DNA from 4 places in the Pseudoalteromonas sp. S327 genome. Region 3 is predicted to be linked to each of the others. Evidence: predicted binding sites of a transcription regulator. Region 3 holds the regulator's gene; each other region holds the start of a gene.
The links. Region 3 encodes sigma-54, which starts transcription at its own class of promoters, with help from an activator protein. Its sites were predicted from a motif close to GTTGGCACGNNNNTNGNNT; they were not measured.

Region 1 (4,306 bases), on a different contig from region 3:
GAATAATATTGGCAACTTGCTTTGAGTCCATCCATTTAAGTGAATCTAAGCCTTTAGCGCCCGAGCCCATTACAATTTGGTCTATTAAACTTGCTGCTTTATCTTCACCTAATGCGGCGGTTAGCGCCTTTTTAATAAAGTCTTCTGACTGGAAGCCAATTGTACTAAAGCTTTGTATTTGTTCTATAAATAAATTGTGAACTGCGCTTATTTTAGATTGTGACAAGTCATCTAGCGCAGCCATTGCCATACCCACTTTTTGCACTTGCTTAGGCTCTAAGTGTTTAAGTATTTGCGCTGCATCTTCTTCAGATAAGCTCAATAAAAGAATTGCGGCTTTATCTACGCCATCTAACTTGTCAACATCAAACGCTGGCGGGAGTTGTTTTTGTTCTTGATCAGTCATCTTCTGTTAACCACGCTTTCACTACTTGTGATGAGAGTTCAGGTTCGTTCGCTACAAGTGCTCTTACCGCTTTAAGCAAATCTTCGTCGCCATGTAAATCTGGCAGCTGTAGTGTACCATCGCTTGAGAAGCCTACAGAAGCAGAATCAAAGTCTTTATTTAGCATATCTAGCGTGCTATCGCCAATATCCACCCCAGAGCTTAATGCATCTTCATCGTACTCTTCGAGCGTATCATCTGGGTATATTAAGCGTTTAAGCATAGGCTTAACAACTGCCATAATAAGCACAATAATAACCAGCGCACCCAGTACTAAGCGGACGATTTTCATAAACCAGTCCTGCTCCCACAGCGGTACTTCTAAGTCTAAATCAACTGCTTCGCGTACAAATGGCACGGTTACCACCTCTAATGCATCGCCGCGTTGCATATCAAAACCTACCCCACCTTGTAATAGGCGACGTATATTTGACAAAGCCTCTACCGAGCGCGGCGCCATGGTTGTTTCGCCGTTTTCACCTACTTTTGGCACATAATCAACGGCAACCGAGACGCTAATTCTGCGAATAACCCCTGTTTGTTGGCGCTTATGCGAAATGGTGGTGTCTAGCTCAAAGTTACGTGTAGCCTCTTTATGCACTCGGCTTGGGTTCGTTGCCGTACCAGCATTGCCTTGACCTGCCACTTCTGGAATAGTTGAATTCATAGGTGGCTGATTAGTCAGTGCCCCAGGAATTCCTACCGCTAAGCCACCAATGTTGTTCTCTTCAAATGTGGTTTCGCTTCTTACTGCTGGTAAGTCTGGGTTGTAGCGCTTTTGTGTTTCTTCTACTGAGCTAAAGTCCATGTTTAAATCAACTTGCGCCGTGTAGTTACCCAAGCCGACTACAGGAATAAGAATACTGTCTATTTTTTCTAAATACTCTTGCTCACGCTTTCTTTCAATGTCGTACTCTTTACGAGAGCGTGCTGCTAATGAGTCTTGTGAGCCTGAATTAAGTAAGCGGCCATTTTGATCTGTTACCGTAACACGTGAAGGCTCAAGCCCTTGTACTGCAGAGGCAATCATATCAACCACTGAGTCAATCTCTTCGCCATCAAGCATTCTGCCGCGCTTAAGAGTCAATACCACTGTGGCTGATGGCTTTTTCTCTCTGCGTGCAAATACGTTTTCTTTTGGAATGGCTAATAAAACTTTAGCGCGTGTTACGTTGTTTAATTCTTCTATGGTGCGGGCAAGTTGTTGTTCGCGGCCGTGTTTTAAGCGTTCACGCTCTAATCGTTGGCTAACACCAAAGCCCATATCTTGCATTATGATGTCGGTGCCTGAAGTAGGACCTTGCTCTAGGCCTTCACGGGCCATCAGCAATTTAATGTTTTGATACTCGCTTTCATCAACCGAAATTACGTTGCCGTCTAGTTCGTAGTCAATTTTTTGTGCATCTAAAAAATCAAGGGTTTGGATCAGCTCTTCTGTTGGCATTTTACCCAGCGGACGCATGTCTGGCTGACGTGCCCAAATAATCACAAATATGGCAATAGCTAAACAAATAGCCAGCGCAATAATAAGGGTAACTTGGCGAAGCACATCAACACCATTTAAGGCGCTTAAGTAGCCCGACTTTTGTTCTTGTTGCTCGTTATCTTCGCTTTGGTCAATACCGCCGCCAGCAAGAGCAAGATCTGTTGATTGATTAGATTGCGCCACAATAATTCTCCACTACCTACTTAAACAGGCATGTTCATAATTTCTTGGTATGACTCAACAAGTTTATTTCTTACTTGTACTGTAGCCTCAAATGCCACTGACGATTTTTGTGAGGCAATCATTGCCTCAGCAAGCGATACACTTCTATCACCCATTTCAACAGCCACTACTTTTTGTTTGGCATCTTGTTGTAAGCCATTAACCGTGTTTAATGCATCACTTAGTAAGTCACCAAATTGAGCAGACGATGTTGGCTGAGCTTGAGTAGGTAGCTTATTGATTTGATTTGTATGGCCTGCTTCTAAAGCCATTGATTGCATTTCTTGAAATAGCGCGCTGTTTTGAATTTTCATAATTTTCTCTGGCAAATGCAGTTAACGTTCATAAAGGGAATAAAGCACAAAGTGTGCCATAAAAATAAACCTTTAATTACATGAGGTTAACTATTATTTTTGAGAGTCAGAGATTTGACAACCCTAAACTAAGCGTGGTTAGTTTAGGGTTATATAGAAGAAAGGGATAAAGTTATGCGGGCAGCGAAATACCTAAATCGCGCATTTGCGCTAGTTTATAACGTAAAGTACGCGGACTGATCCCAAGTGTTTGGGCAACATCTTTACGTTTGCCTTGGCAGCGCGCTAGGGTCTCTAATATTATTTTATGCTCTTTATCTTTTAGCTCATCTTTATAGCTGCCAGTATCAACACTAGGCAGAGAGCTACTCGCCTCTGCAGGCGTTATTTTGTCATCATAATACGCGCCACTGGGAGTGTTCGCTTGTTCAGGCGCTATCTCCTGTTTAGGCGTACTGTTAATTGGCGCTTGCATTAAGTTTTCAATAAAAATAGCCTGTTCGCCAATTACATTGCCCGTTCGCAAAATAAGCGCACGTTGAATTACGTTATCAAGCTCGCGTACATTACCTGGCCATGCATGGCTTAGTAATTTTTGCTCAGCGGCACTATCAAGTGTTGCTAGCGGCTCTTTACTTTTAACTAAATGGCGCTCTATTAAATGCTTAGCCAATACTATTATATCCCCTGGGCGCTCACAGAGCGGTCGCCACATTAGGGGGAATACATTTAAGCGATAATATAAGTCTTCTCTAAATTGGTTATCTGCAACGGCTTCTTTTAGGTCGCGGTTACTGGTTGCGAGTACTCTTACGTCGAGTGAAATTGTTTTTCGGGCACCTAAACGCTCAACTTCACGCTCTTGCAATACCCGTAATAGCTTAGCTTGCAGCCCCAAGTCCATTTCGGTTATTTCATCAAGTAATATGGTGCCGCCTTGGGCTTGTTCAAACTTACCTGGGCATGCTTGTATTGCACCGGTAAACGCGCCTTTTTCGTAGCCAAATAAAGTGGCTTCAAGCATGTTTTCGGGAATAGCCGCACAGTTTATTGCCACAAAAGGCGCATCGCATCGGTTTGATTTATCGTGAATGTATCGCGCTAACACTTCTTTACCAGAGCCACTAGGGCCTAGCACCATAACACTTGCATCTGAGCGCGCCACTTTGCTCGCCAGTTCTAAAAGCGCAATACTGCTAGGGTCAGCAACAATTGGGCCGTCAGTGTCTTTTGGCTTTTCGGGTAAATACCGACTAACCATATTTAAAAGCACCTCAGGGGCAAATGGTTTAGCCATATAATCAATTGCGCCTAAGCGCATTGCCTCTACTGCATCATCAATCGTTGCATAGGCAGTCATCATTAATACGGGGAGATCTGGGTAGTTAAGCTTAATGCTTCTAAGTAAATCTAGGCCGCTCATTGCGCCCATTTGCACGTCGCTGACCACTAATGAAAACTCAGATTTTTTTAATTGGATCATGGCTTGCTCAGCACTATCGGCTGCAACACAGGCAATACCCGACATTTCTAACGTGTCTATGAGTGCTTCTCTTAAACCTGCATCATCTTCAACCACTAGTATTGTATTACTCATGCTGTTTTCTCCTGCGTTGAGGCCGTGCATATGGGCAGCAATAAACTAAAACATGCACCACCATTGGCATTATTAACCACTTCAACACGTCCTTGATGCGCATTAGCCACAGAGCTTACAACAGCAAGCCCAAGCCCTGTACCTTGGCTTTTTGTGGTATAAAACGGTTCAAAAATTTTCTCTATTTGGCTCAACTCTACACCAGGGCCGTTATCGCATACGCTAATACGCACGGTATCGGG
Region 2 (4,306 bases), on a different contig from region 3:
ACTTTAAAATGAGGGCATACTTATGAATCCTGCATTGTGGATAAGTAAAACAGGGCTAGACGCTCAACAAACTGATATATCAGTTATTTCAAATAACTTGGCGAATGCCAGTACCGTAGGTTACAAAAAAAGCCGCGCTATTTTTGAAGATTTATTGTATCAAAACATCAACCAACCTGGCGGGCGCTCATCACAAGATACCGAGCTGCCATCTGGCCTAATGCTAGGCGCTGGTGCAAAAGTGGTTGCTAACCAAAAAGAGTTTACGCAAGGTAATATGCTCACCACCGAAAACTCACTCGATTGGATGATTTCAGGCGAAGGCTTTTTTGAAGTGCTGCAACCCGATGGCAATATTGCGTATTCGCGTAATGGGCAATTTACTACCGATGAAGACGGCCGCATTGTTACCTCAGGTGCAGGTTTTGTTGTTCAGCCCGAAATGAATGTACCCGATGATGCGCAATCAATTACAGTTTCTCAAGATGGTGAAGTATCTGTACGCGTTGCAGGGCAAGCCGATAACGTGGTAATTGGCCAGCTAACAATTAGTGACTTTATTAATCCATCGGGTCTTGAGCCAATTGGTCAAAACCTTTACACCGAAACCGCTGTTAGTGGTGCGCCTGTTCAAGGTAATCCAGGTGTAGAAGGCTTAGGTACTATTATTCAAGGCTCGCTTGAGACATCAAACGTTAATGTAACGGAAGAATTGGTTAACCTTATCGAAACTCAACGTGTTTACGAAATGAACTCAAAAGTAATCTCGGCCGTTGACGAAATGATGAGCTACATCAATCAACAGTTATAACCGTGCACAAGGGGATAGTTATGCGTAATGTTATTTTATTTGCAGCAGGCACCTTATTTTTAAGTGGCTGTGTTTCTACGCAAAATAGTGAAGTGGTTCAAGATGACCCCTACTACGCACCCATGTACCCAGAGCCTGTAGCAGAGCCTGTTGTTGCAACGGGTTCGTTGTTTAACACCAATACATTTAATGATTTGTATTCAGACAAAAAAGCACTTAGAACCGGCGATATAATTACCGTTAAGCTTGAAGAGTCAACACAAGCTACAAAAGCCGCTAAAACCGAAACCGATAAAGAAACCGAAGCCAGCCTAGACCCCGTTATTGGGTTAGGTGGTTTACCAGTAAATATAGGTGGCGACAGTATTCAGTTTGGCATTGGTAGTGATTCATCATTTACCGGTGACTCTAAATCAAATCAGTCAAACAGTTTAGTGGGCGACATCTCGGTGAATGTTATGCGTGTTTTACCCAATGGTAACTTAGTTATTCGTGGTGAAAAATGGCTAACACTTAACACCGGCGAAGAGTTTATTAGGCTCGAAGGGCTTGTACGTCCGCAAGATGTAAGCGCCGATAACACGGTTGAGTCGAATAGAATAGCTAATGCCCGAATTCAATATTCAGGTAAAGGACAAACACAAGAAGCGCAAAGCCCAGGGTGGTTAACACGTTTCTTTAGTAGCTCGTTATTTCCGTTTTAGAGGATAGTAGTATGAATAGCATTAAAGCGTTTATTTTGATCATACTGCTAGGCTGGCAATTTTCTGCCAGCGCCGAGCGTATAAAAGATGTCTCTATGGTTGAAGGCGTACGTGCTAACCAATTGGTTGGCTATGGTTTAGTGGTGGGGCTACCTGGTACTGGAGAGCAAAACTCTTACACGCAACAAAGTTTTAGAGGCATGCTAAACAGTTTTGGTATTACGCTGCCTTCAACACAAAGCCCTAAAATTAAAAACGTAGCAGCAGTGGCAGTCCATGCTGAGCTTCCGCCGTTTAGAAAGCCGGGTCAAACAATTGATATTACGGTATCTTCTATTGGCAGTGCAGGCAGTTTACGTGGCGGCACCTTGCTCCAAACTTTTTTAAAAGGGGTGGATGGAAACGTATACGCCATAGCACAAGGTAGCCTAATTGTGGGTGGTTTAGGAGCACAAGGGCTTGATGGCAGTAAAGTGGTCATTAACACCCCGACAGTTGGCCGCGTACCTAACGGAGCCACTGTTGAACGCGAAGTTAAAAGCCCTTTTATGCAAGGCGACTACATTACTTTTAACTTAAACCGCCCAGACTTTACAACGGCAAAACGTTTAGAAGCAACAATTAACAACTTGGTAGGCCCTAATAGTGCACAAGCTATTGACGCTGCCTCAGTACGCGTTATTGCGCCACGTGATGCATCGCAACGAGTGTCTTATTTATCAACGCTTGAAAACCTAGAGTTTAAGCCTGCTGACACTTCAGCCAAAATTATTGTTAATTCACGTACGGGAACGATTGTCATTGGCAAAAATGTGAAGCTACAGCCTGCGGCAATAACCCATGGCGGCCTAACAGTCACAATTGCTGAACAGCAAAATGTAACGCAGCCTAATCCATTAGCAGAAGGCGAAACCGTTGTTACACAGCAAAGTATTATTGACGTTAATCAAGATGATTCTCGTGCGTTTGTATTTAACCCCGGCGTTAGCTTAGATGACTTAGTGCGTGCTATAAATGAAGTAGGCGCAGCACCTGGAGACCTAATGGCTATTTTAGAAGCGCTTAAAGAAGCGGGTGCAATTAACGGGCAGCTTGTTGTTATTTAATTATTTTTAAGAATGTTTACCCTTCCAAATAAAGCTTAAGTACTCAAAAGGTACTTAAGCTTTTTACTGTTTACCTTTCTTTGGCTCAATTTTTGCATTTCTTAAAGCATTATTCATTTTTGTGTCAAAAAGCTGATGGAAACAAATCACCTCGATAAGCAAAACTTTTTTGATTTAAGTAATCTTAATACTTTACGTCAAGACGCTTTAAACAGCGGTGATGCATCTACTGATGCCTCTAAAGCGGCGCTAAAAAAAGCAGCGGCACAATTTGAAGCTATTTTTACCCAAATGCTTCTAAAAGGGATGCGTAAAGCCAACGAAGCATTTGAAGATGAAGACAGTCCGTTTAACTCTAGCGGCGTAAAGTTTTTTGAAGAAATGCACGATCAGCAGCTCTCTTCTGAGCTTTCATCAAATGGGTCTTTAGGTTTGGCTGATTTAATTGTTCAGCAGCTCTCACCAGATGCTGAGAACTTTATGCCTGGCTCAGTATTAAGAACTACTAACGACTTTATGAGTGATAAACGCGCAGGCTCTGAACTGCCGCACGAAAAGGGGCACAGTGTAAAGCAAGCAAATAAAGATGACTTAGTAGTCAGCAGTGCGGCAACACAAACTAAAACCACAACACAGCCTACACAGCAGTCGTCGTTTAATAATGCTGAAGAGTTTGTTAGTGCAGTGTGGGAGCATGCTAAAACAGCGGCAGAAAAAATTGGTTTAAACCCTGCAGTAATGGTGGCCCAAGCGGCACTTGAGACGGGTTGGGGTAAGCATATTATTAATAAAAGCGACGGGAATAGCTCAAATAACCTGTTCAATATTAAATCAGATAAAAGCTGGGAAGGCGATAAAGCAAGTAAAGTAACGCTTGAATTTGAGCAAGGTACCCCTGTTAAAAAGCAAGCAAGTTTTAGAGCTTACGATTCTATAAAAGAAAGCGTGAACGACTTTGTCGATTTTTTAACGCAAAACCCACGCTACGAAGAAGCATTACAAAAAACAGCGCAGCCAACCGAATTTTTAGATTCGCTACAAAAAGCAGGCTATGCAACCGATCCTAATTACGCGAGTAAAATAAAAAAAGTGCTAAATAGCAGTGAGCTTAAAAATATTGCAACAAGCGCGTTTACCCAAGGAGTGAAGTAATATGTCGTTTAGTTTATTAAATATTGCCAGTGCTGGGGTGCGTTCAAGCTCTGAGCTGTTGCAAACGACCAGTAAAAACATCACCAATGTAAATACAGAAGGCTACGTACGTGAGCGCACTGAATTTACCACGATGGTTGATAACCAAGTAGGTCGCGGCGAAACATACAGGTTATTGAACGAGTTTGCCCAGTCGCAGTTAAACCGCGACACGTCAAATAAATCGTTTTTTGATCAATTTGTAACAGAAGCCAACCGTGTTGATACTATTTTTTCAGAAGAGTCTAATAACTTATCAACGGGCATAAATTCATTATTTAATAACGTGCAAGAGGCGCTAAACCAGCCCTCTTCGTCGGTTGCTCGCTCATTAGTAATGACCGATGCGCAAAGCTTAGTTGATCAAATGGATAGGCTTTCGGGTATCGTGCTTGAGCAACAAGGTATAGTGAATGAGCAGCTTGAGATTTTTTCTGAAGAAGCCAACTCACTCATCCAAAATATAAATACGTTAAACCAAGAAATTGCAGTCG
Region 3 (4,306 bases):
AACATCTATACTAACGGCTATTTTGTCATAGTTATCTGAAACACTTCGCACTAAAGAGGGCAGTAAGTTGACCGGAATATTATCTACGCAATAATAGCCTAAATCTTCAACCACGCGTAAAGCAACCGACTTACCTGAACCAGAACGGCCGCTTATGATAATTAACTCCATTTATAGCCCTTAATATTTACTACGATTGATCAACAATTACTTGATACAGCTCAGCATCGGTTTTAGCACTGCGCAGCTGTTTACAAAATTCTTTGTTGCTCAGTTTATCAGCTATGGTTGCCAGAGTCTTTAGGTGCTGTTGGTTATCGCCATCTGGTACGATGAGTGCAACAAAAATATCAACAGGGCAGTTATCAATAGCGTCAAAGTTAACAGGCGTGTCGCTAACAAGTACTAAAGCCAGCGGCTCTTCTACGCCACCCATTCTGCCATGAGGAATGGCGATACCCCGGCCAATACCAGTACTGCCTAGCTTTTCTCTGCTTGCCAGCGCATTAAGAATATCTTGTTGTGGTAAGTAGGGGAGCTTTTCATGAGCTAGCTCACTGATAAACTCTAAAATTCTTTTTTTACTACTAAAAAGGACCGCAGCTTTGCTGCAGTCCTGGCATACTAATGTACTTAATTTCATAATATTAGTGTCTAGCAAGCTTCTCTTTATGTTTTATGACTTGACGATCGAGCTTGTCAATCAACGAGTCTATAGCGGCATACATATCTTGGTGCTCTGTTGAGGCAAATAAATCTGCGCCACTTACATGAATAGTCGCTTCTGCTTTTTGGTTGAGTTTTTCTACATCGAGAATGACATGCACATTGCTAATATGATCTGAGTGCCTTTCTAGCTTTGCAAATTTATTATTTACATAGTCTCTAAGTGAATCAGTTACTTCTACGTGACGACCAGTTAGGTTTAGTTGCATAAGCATTTCCTCTTTGTTTTTTACGTCTTATATCAAACTCTTTCTCTGATTTGACGGTGGAATAGCTAGCGATTCACGGTATTTTGCTATTGTGCGTCTAGCTACTTTAATTCCTTGCTCTGCCAATATATCCGCAATTTTACTATCACTCAATGGTTTAGCTGAGTTTTCCGCGGCAATTAGCTTTTTAATTAGGGCACGTATTGCGGTTGATGAACACTCACCGCCGTTTTCAGTGCTTACGTGGCTTGAGAAAAAATACTTAAGCTCAAAAATACCACGTGGCGTATGCATATATTTTTGCGTAGTAACACGCGAAATTGTCGATTCATGCATTTCTACCATTTCAGCAACATCGTTTAAAACCATTGGCTTCATTGCTTCTGGGCCATGTTCAAAAAATGCCTGTTGCTGTTTTACAATACAGTTTGTTACCTTAAGCAGCGTGTCGTTTCTGCTTTCAAGGCTTTTTATAAACCATTTAGCTTCTTGTAAGTGAGAGCGAATAAATTGGCTATCACCACTTGATTTTACGGTACGTGACATAGCCGCGTACTGACTATTTACGCGTATTTTTGGCATGCTATCTGGGTTTAGCTCTACCACCCAGCGGCCTTTTATTTTTTTAACCGACACATCCGGTATTACATACTCCGACTCTTCCCTTACTATTGTATCTGCAGGTTTTGGGTTGAGGGTATGTATTAGGGTCATGACCTCTTTAAGCTCGTCTTCTTTAAGCTTAGTCTTTTTCATTAATGTACGATAGTCGCGTGCCGCTAATAGATCAATGTGATCGGTTAAGATCATTTTAGTTTGTTCTATAAAAGGGGTGTCTTTATCAAACTGGTTTAGCTGAATACACAAGCACTCTTGTAAACTGCGCGCGGCTATACCTACAGGGTCAAATAACTGAATACGCTTTAAAACGGCTTCTATTTCGTCAAGTTCAACTTCAACTTCGTCATTGTTTTCTTGGTTAAAGCTCTCTAAAATTTCTTCGCAACTTAGCGTTAAAATACCCGAGTCATCTACAGCTTCTACAATGGCAATAGCAATGGCTTCGTCAGTTGGGCTAAAAGGAGTAAGCTGAAGCTGCCACATTAAATACTCATGTAGCGTTTCAGTAGAGGCACCTTGATAAATAGACTCATCTTCCGGCATTGGGCCTGAGGATGCCGCAGGGGCTGCGCTCATGTACTCATCCCAGGTTACATCCATTGCCATATCATCGCTAACGGTGTCTTTATTTAAAGCTTCGCCACTGTCTTGCTCGTACTCGCTGGTTGTATCGTCAGCCGATGCGCTTACGGTTACATCATCCGTATCTGCTTTTTGTTCATTTTTTCCAGCCGACTCTTCCGTGTAATCTTGCTCTTCTACTTCTAATAGCGGGTTGCTATCAAGTGCTTCTTGTATTTCTTGCTGGAGATCCAATGTACTGAGCTGCAGCAAGCGAATCGCTTGTTGCAATTGTGGAGTCATTGTAAGTTGCTGGCCCATGCGCAGCTGTAATGATTGCCTCATGTATCTCTAACAATCCTTTTATGTTGTTATAATTAATATTAGCAGATGCTTGTAGGTGTGGCTTAAATGTTACAGCCTAAATTGCTCGCCTAAATAAACATCGCGTACAGTTTTGTCATTTAATACGTGTTCTGGGGTACCAGATGCAATTAGCTCCCCATGAGAAACAATGTAGGCTTTTTCACAAACATCAAGGGTTTCTCTTACATTGTGATCGGTAATTAATACGCCAATGCCACGGTTTTTAAGATGTTCTATTATTTTCTTTATATCTAACACTGAAATCGGATCAACACCAGCAAAAGGCTCATCCAATAAAATAAATTTGGGGTTCGCTGCCAGTGCTCTGGCAATTTCTACACGGCGGCGTTCACCACCAGAAAGCGCCATACCTTGGCTATCGCGAATATGCTGAATACTAAATTCATCAAGTAAGTTGTTGAGCGTTTCTTCTCGCGCGGCTTTATTGAGCTCTTTACGCGTTTCTAAAATAGCCATTAAGTTTTGATAAACTGTCAGCTTTCTAAATATTGATGACTCTTGCGGCAAATAGCCAATGCCTAAGCGGGCGCGGCTGTGCATAGGTAATAACGTAATGTCGTTATCATCAATAGAAATTTTACCTTTGTCGCTAGGTACTAATCCTACAATCATGTAAAAGGTGGTGGTTTTACCTGCGCCATTAGGGCCCAATAAGCCAACAATGCTGCCGGCTTCTACCTCAAGGCCTACATTTTTTACAACTTGGCGGCCTTTATAGCTTTTTGCTAATAGTTCTGCTTTTAAGGTGCTCATGGTTGACCTTCGTTACCTGTTTTTTCTTTAATTTTTGCTTCAACAGGCACTAAAATTGTGTGGACACGATCCGTGGAGTTTTCGTCTTTTTCTGCGCTAATAAGCTGCTGCTGCATATCGTAGGTAATACTTTTAGCATTAATTTTTTGACCGGCTTGTGCGACTTCAGCATCGCCAACAAGCGTTAAAAAGCGCTTTGCTACGTCGTAACGTACTTCGTTTGCACTGGCGCTCATTACGGTACCATCGTCTTGTTTTTCTTCGAAGTAGGCTGGGCTGCCAGTGGCAATAAGGAGTTGTTTGTTATCCCCTAAGTCTTCACGTTTATGTACTTCAAGTCGGTCGGCTGTAATTTTGCGATTACCATGCACAATTTCGACGTTCTTTTCAAAAATACCTACGTTTTCTTTAAGTTGGCCTTCTTGACGGTCTGCACTAATAGAAATTTGATTTGCTGGCGGTTGAGCAGCAGGCTCAGCAGCAGAGGCGCTAAATGCAAGCATTAGCGATGGGATAATAAGTATTTTAGTGAGTTTATTGGTCATAATATATTGTTCGCGTATGGTTAATTAGTTTTATTACTTCGGTTTTTAAATCGGCTTCAAGGCCTTTCCCGACAATTTTTAAATTAGGCCCAGTGACAACCACTGGCTGCTCAGAGCGCATTGTTAGCGCTTTAATGTCGACTTCGATGTTATCGGCATTGATGTTATCTATCATGGCGTTATCAACTAAATTTTTAGCAACCACATTGCCTTCTAAAATAAGTTGTTTATCTTCGTAAAGCGTTGCTTCGTCTGCATTTATTCGCCATGTTTGCTTTTCGTTATACAAGGTGAAAATAGGTTTTTCAAAAAATGTAAAACCAAGCTGTTGGTACAGCTCCATTTTAGCCGCAGTGACTTTATGGCTTATTTTGCCTTGCTCGTCATAGGCTGTTTGCTTAAGCTCTATAGCGGTGTAATCGGGCTTTGCAATTACTTCAGGTTCTTGCTCTGGCGCTACATTAGTTTGGGTAAAATAAGGGTACCAAAGCCAAACCATACAGC
Region 4 (4,306 bases), on a different contig from region 3:
TGCCATAAGCGGCGAACTTCGCGATTACGCCCTTCGTTTAGCGTTACATTGTACCAACGGTTAATGCCTTCGCCACCCAGTGATTTAACCGTTAAAAATTTAGCCGGACCATCTTCAAGCTCTACGCCACGCGTTAGGTTTTTAATGGTTTCATTGGTCACTTCACCGAATACACGGGCTGAATATTCACGCTCAACTTCATAACTTGGGTGCATTAAGCGGTTAGCTAACTCACCATCGTTGGTAAATAACATTAAACCAGCTGTGTTAATATCTAGTCGACCAACAGCAATCCAACGCTCACCGTCTATGCGTGGTAAACGGTCAAAAACAGTACGACGTCCTTCTGGGTCTTTACGTGTACTTAATTCCCCTTCTGGCTTGTTGTACATAATTACACGACAAATACGATCGGCTTTTTCTTCAATCTTTACGCTGTGGCCATCAACACGTATTAAGTCTGTTTCCTCAACACGGTCACCTAATTTAGCCACTTTACCATTAACACTAACGCGGTTTGCATCAATGTATTTTTCCATTTCACGTCGTGAGCCTACCCCTGCGCGGGCTAGGACTTTTTGTAACTTTTCACCTTGAATACTCATTCGGATGGTTCTCTCACAGAAGGATCACTTAATAACTGGTTTATTTTACTTTCCTGTTGCGCTGGCAATGCAGGGAGTTCATCTAAACCGGTTAACGAAAAATAATCTAAAAATAATTTTGTTGTTGCATAAAGCGCTGGTTTACCAGGTACTTCTTTATGCCCTACTACTTTAACCCACTCTCGCTCAAGAAGGGTTTTAATAATTGCTGATCCGGTTGTTACGCCTCGTACTTGCTCTATTTCACCACGCGTTATTGGTTGCCTGTAGGCAATTAACGACAAAGTTTCTAGTAGTGCGCGAGAGTACTTAGGTGCCCGTTCTTGCCATAAATTACTAAGCCAAGGGCTTAAACTACTACACGCTTGAAAGCGATAGCCACTGCCTACTTCAACTAGCTTGATGCCACGTGTTTGGTAGTGGGTATGTATAGCGTCTATTGCAGTGTTAATTCGTGACATAGAAATAGCTAAATCAGCAAGTACAGTATCTTTTAAGTGGCGTTTGCTAACAGGTTTGTCTGCGACAAATATAGCCGCTTCAATGATCTCAATTAATTGTTCATCACTAATTCGACGACCCGCCATAATATTTTGCTTTGCCCTTTAAAATACGTAGCCATCTATTATGACAGAACATCGCAAAAGGGGGAAAATATATCTGCTTTTAAAACAAATTAAATGCACAAAAAAGCCAGCAATTAATGCTGGCTCTTATGTGTAGCGTATTTAGCTAATATTAGCTGTTTTTATAATGCTTTAGTGCATCATCTTCAGCAACGGCTTTACCGTATTTGCTAATGTAGCCTTTAAACTCACCTTTACTGATGCGTTTATCATTGTTGCCATCCATGTAACCAAAATGGTTTGAAATATCATCATCGTCAGCTTCTTCTACTGAGATGTAACCATTTTTGTCGTTATCTAAACTTCCAAAATCATTTTCGATTTTATCAAATTTAGCTATTTTAGCTTTAAACGCCGACTCACTTACTTCGCTGTCAGTCGCTACCTTACCGGTATTTAACTGCATGTAAGTGTTAAATTCTTTACGACTGATCTCGTTATCCATATTGGTATCAATATTTGAAAAGTGGCCCCAGATGCTATCGTCATCTGCTTCTACTTTTGAAATATAACCATCACTGTCGTTATCTAAACTTGCAAAATCGCTATCGATTTTTTCAAGGCCTTGGTTTGAGGCACATGCGGCTAAACTTAACGAAGCTAAAATAGTTGTTGCGAGTGTTAACTTTTTCATAAGACGTATCCTTGTAGTTAGTAAATGTCACTTTAACTAATACAAGTCCAATGCCAAAGTGCACAAGCCGCCAACAATCAATAGGTTACGTGTATTTAGCTTATTTTATATACATTAATCAACTACTTAGCTTTGCAATGATTGCTGCATACCTTGTAATTTTTGCAAAAAAATACCCAGTACAAACTGGGTATTATTTTAATCTACATGTTACCGCGCAATTAGATTGCTGCGTTTTGGTAACGCTTTACAAATTCAGTTACGTTTTGTCCGTTACACTTTAATGAGTTTAAGTTACCGATTTTTTGGCGAACAGGCGCAAGGCCTTGCTTTAACGCTGTGATACATAACTGTGTTTCTTGGTGTGCATCTTTTGCAAACACTTCAACTTTTGATTCAGCAGCTTGGTTAGACGTTACTTTTTTAGCAATGTCGCGAATATCTTGACCATTACATAAAACACTTTTAGAAAAACGCGATAAGTATACACCGTGTTGTGCTGCTTCTTTACGCGCTGCGCTAAAGCCTTCATTTGCACTTAATACACATAATTTAGATTCAAGTTTATTATCTTGGCTAAAGTAAGTGTTGCTTTTTGCTGATACAGACGCAGAGGCTAATAAAGCAGTAGCTAAAAGTAATTGTGTTTTCATGAGAGAGATCCTATTTGAACGACTAAACAAGTAATTTTTGCGCATTATATATTCAATAATTACGAGATCAATTGAATTTTTTATTTATTTAAATAATTAATAAAGCATTTACAATGTTTAAACTTTACGCACCAATTGATCAACATTTGCGCAGCTATTTTCTCATTTCGATCATGTTATGTAGGCTTATTTACTGATACAATTTAGTTATAAAAACAGAGTCTAATTAAAGGTAAATTTTATGAAGGTTATTTCTTTCAATATCAATGGTCTGCGAGCTCGCTTACACCAGTTACAAGCAATTATAGATAAACACCAGCCAGACATTATTGGTTTGCAAGAAATTAAAGTTCATGATGAGGCGTTCCCTCTCGAGGACGTACAAAAAATGGGTTACCACGTTTATTTTCATGGTCAAAAAGCGCACTACGGTGTGGCAATGTTATGCAAAAATGAGCCTAAATCGGTCTTAAAAGGTTTTGCCAGCGACACTGAAGAAGCACAAAAACGCATGATAAGTGTGACAGTTGAGCAAGAAAATGGCCGCGACCTAACGGTAATGAATGGTTATTTCCCACAAGGCGATAATATAAATCACGAAACAAAATTCCCTTATAAGCGCCAGTTTTACAAAGATTTAATGACCCATTTAGAAACAAACCACACGCCCGATGAAGACGTTATCGTTATGGGCGATATCAATATTTCGCCTACCGATTTAGATATTGGTATTGGTGAAGTAAACGCTAAACGCTGGCTTAAAACAGGTAAGTGCTCGTTTCAACCAGAGGAGCGCGAATGGCTTGCTAAATTATTAAATTGGGGCTTTAAAGATACCTTCAGAGAGCAAAACCCTGATACAAGCGACAAATACTCGTGGTTTGATTATCGCTCTAAAGGGTTTGTAGATAATCGTGGCCTACGCATTGATGTTGTACTTGCTACCCATGCCCTTGCCGAGCGATGTATTGATACCGGCATAGATTACGAATTACGCGGCATAGAAAAGCCCTCTGACCATGCGCCAATTTGGTCAACCTTTAAATAATTGCTATGTTAACGCTTAAAATGCAAGGGCTACTTTGGGCCCTTGTTTTAATTATTACCTTTATAAGCGTAGAAAAAAATACCTATAAAGCACTTTATAAAACGCCTGCACGGCAAATAGGGGTACTTGCGTGTGCGTTAGTGTTTGCCATGTTATGGCAAATTAAAGCGGGTATTTTAAGCGGTCTTGATTTACACATTTTAGGTGTAACTGCCGCAACGCTAATTTTAGGGTGGCGCCTTGCTATTTTAAGTAGCCTACTGGCCAGTGCCCTATTGGCAGCTTTTGCAAACATTGATCTTAATCTTTTGCCCATGCAAATACTGTTTGGTGCATTTATTCCTACATTATTAAGCTACCTTGGCTTTATAATGAGTTATCAGTATTTACCGCGTCACTTTTTTGTTTATATTTTTGTATGCTCTTTTATATTGGCAGGCTTTATTGCATGTCTAAAAATAAGCTTTGGGGCTTTGTTTTATTTGCTTATAGGGCAATATAATTGGCAGGAATTGGCAGATAATTACGTATACCTAAGTGCTATCATTTGGTTTCCTGAGGCAATGCTCAACGGTATGGCCATTACGCTTTTGATCACTTATCGGCCACACTGGGTCAAAACTTTTTATGATAAGGACTACCTAGACTCATGAGTCTGCAATACCAATGCCCTTTATGTAACCACGCACTTTTAAAACATAATTCATCACTTCGATGTGACAACAATCACACCTTCGACT

Region 1: a site for sigma-54 is predicted at 2,510-2,528, ahead of fliE (flagellar hook-basal body complex protein FliE). Genes of this name have one in related genera too.
Region 2: a site for sigma-54 is predicted at 2,701-2,719, ahead of flgJ (flagellar assembly peptidoglycan hydrolase FlgJ). Genes of this name have one in related genera too.
Region 4: a site for sigma-54 is predicted at 1,905-1,923, ahead of CWB60_RS11350 (EF-hand domain-containing protein). Genes of this name have one in related genera too.

The regions. Positions count from the first base shown of each region.
Region 1 is NZ_PNDP01000005.1:31,071-35,376, reverse strand. It holds gene fliG (flagellar motor switch protein FliG) at 1-406, opposite strand, end outside; gene fliF (flagellar basal-body MS-ring/collar protein FliF) at 399-2,114, opposite strand; gene fliE (flagellar hook-basal body complex protein FliE) at 2,135-2,467, opposite strand; gene CWB60_RS02870 (sigma-54-dependent transcriptional regulator) at 2,640-4,064, opposite strand; gene CWB60_RS02865 (sensor histidine kinase) at 4,061-4,306, opposite strand, start outside.
Region 2 is NZ_PNDP01000005.1:14,118-18,423, forward strand. It holds gene CWB60_RS02790 (flagellar basal body rod protein FlgF) at 1-1, shown strand, start outside; gene flgG (flagellar basal-body rod protein FlgG) at 23-811, shown strand; gene flgH (flagellar basal body L-ring protein FlgH) at 832-1,515, shown strand; gene CWB60_RS02805 (flagellar basal body P-ring protein FlgI) at 1,527-2,621, shown strand; gene flgJ (flagellar assembly peptidoglycan hydrolase FlgJ) at 2,757-3,773, shown strand; gene flgK (flagellar hook-associated protein FlgK) at 3,775-4,306, shown strand, end outside.
Region 3 is NZ_PNDP01000033.1:48,572-52,877, forward strand. It holds gene rapZ (RNase adapter RapZ) at 1-171, opposite strand, end outside; gene CWB60_RS10485 (PTS sugar transporter subunit IIA) at 191-643, opposite strand; gene hpf (ribosome hibernation promoting factor) at 648-935, opposite strand; gene CWB60_RS10495 (RNA polymerase factor sigma-54) at 963-2,462, opposite strand; gene lptB (LPS export ABC transporter ATP-binding protein) at 2,532-3,257, opposite strand; gene lptA (lipopolysaccharide transport periplasmic protein LptA) at 3,254-3,802, opposite strand; gene lptC (LPS export ABC transporter periplasmic protein LptC) at 3,792-4,306, opposite strand, start outside.
Region 4 is NZ_PNDP01000035.1:46,433-50,738, reverse strand. It holds gene rluB (23S rRNA pseudouridine(2605) synthase RluB) at 1-605, opposite strand, end outside; gene scpB (SMC-Scp complex subunit ScpB) at 602-1,192, opposite strand; gene CWB60_RS11350 (EF-hand domain-containing protein) at 1,344-1,865, opposite strand; gene CWB60_RS11345 (hypothetical protein) at 2,087-2,518, opposite strand; gene xthA (exodeoxyribonuclease III) at 2,760-3,566, shown strand; gene CWB60_RS11335 (energy-coupling factor ABC transporter permease) at 3,572-4,219, shown strand; gene CWB60_RS11330 (putative RNA methyltransferase) at 4,216-4,306, shown strand, end outside.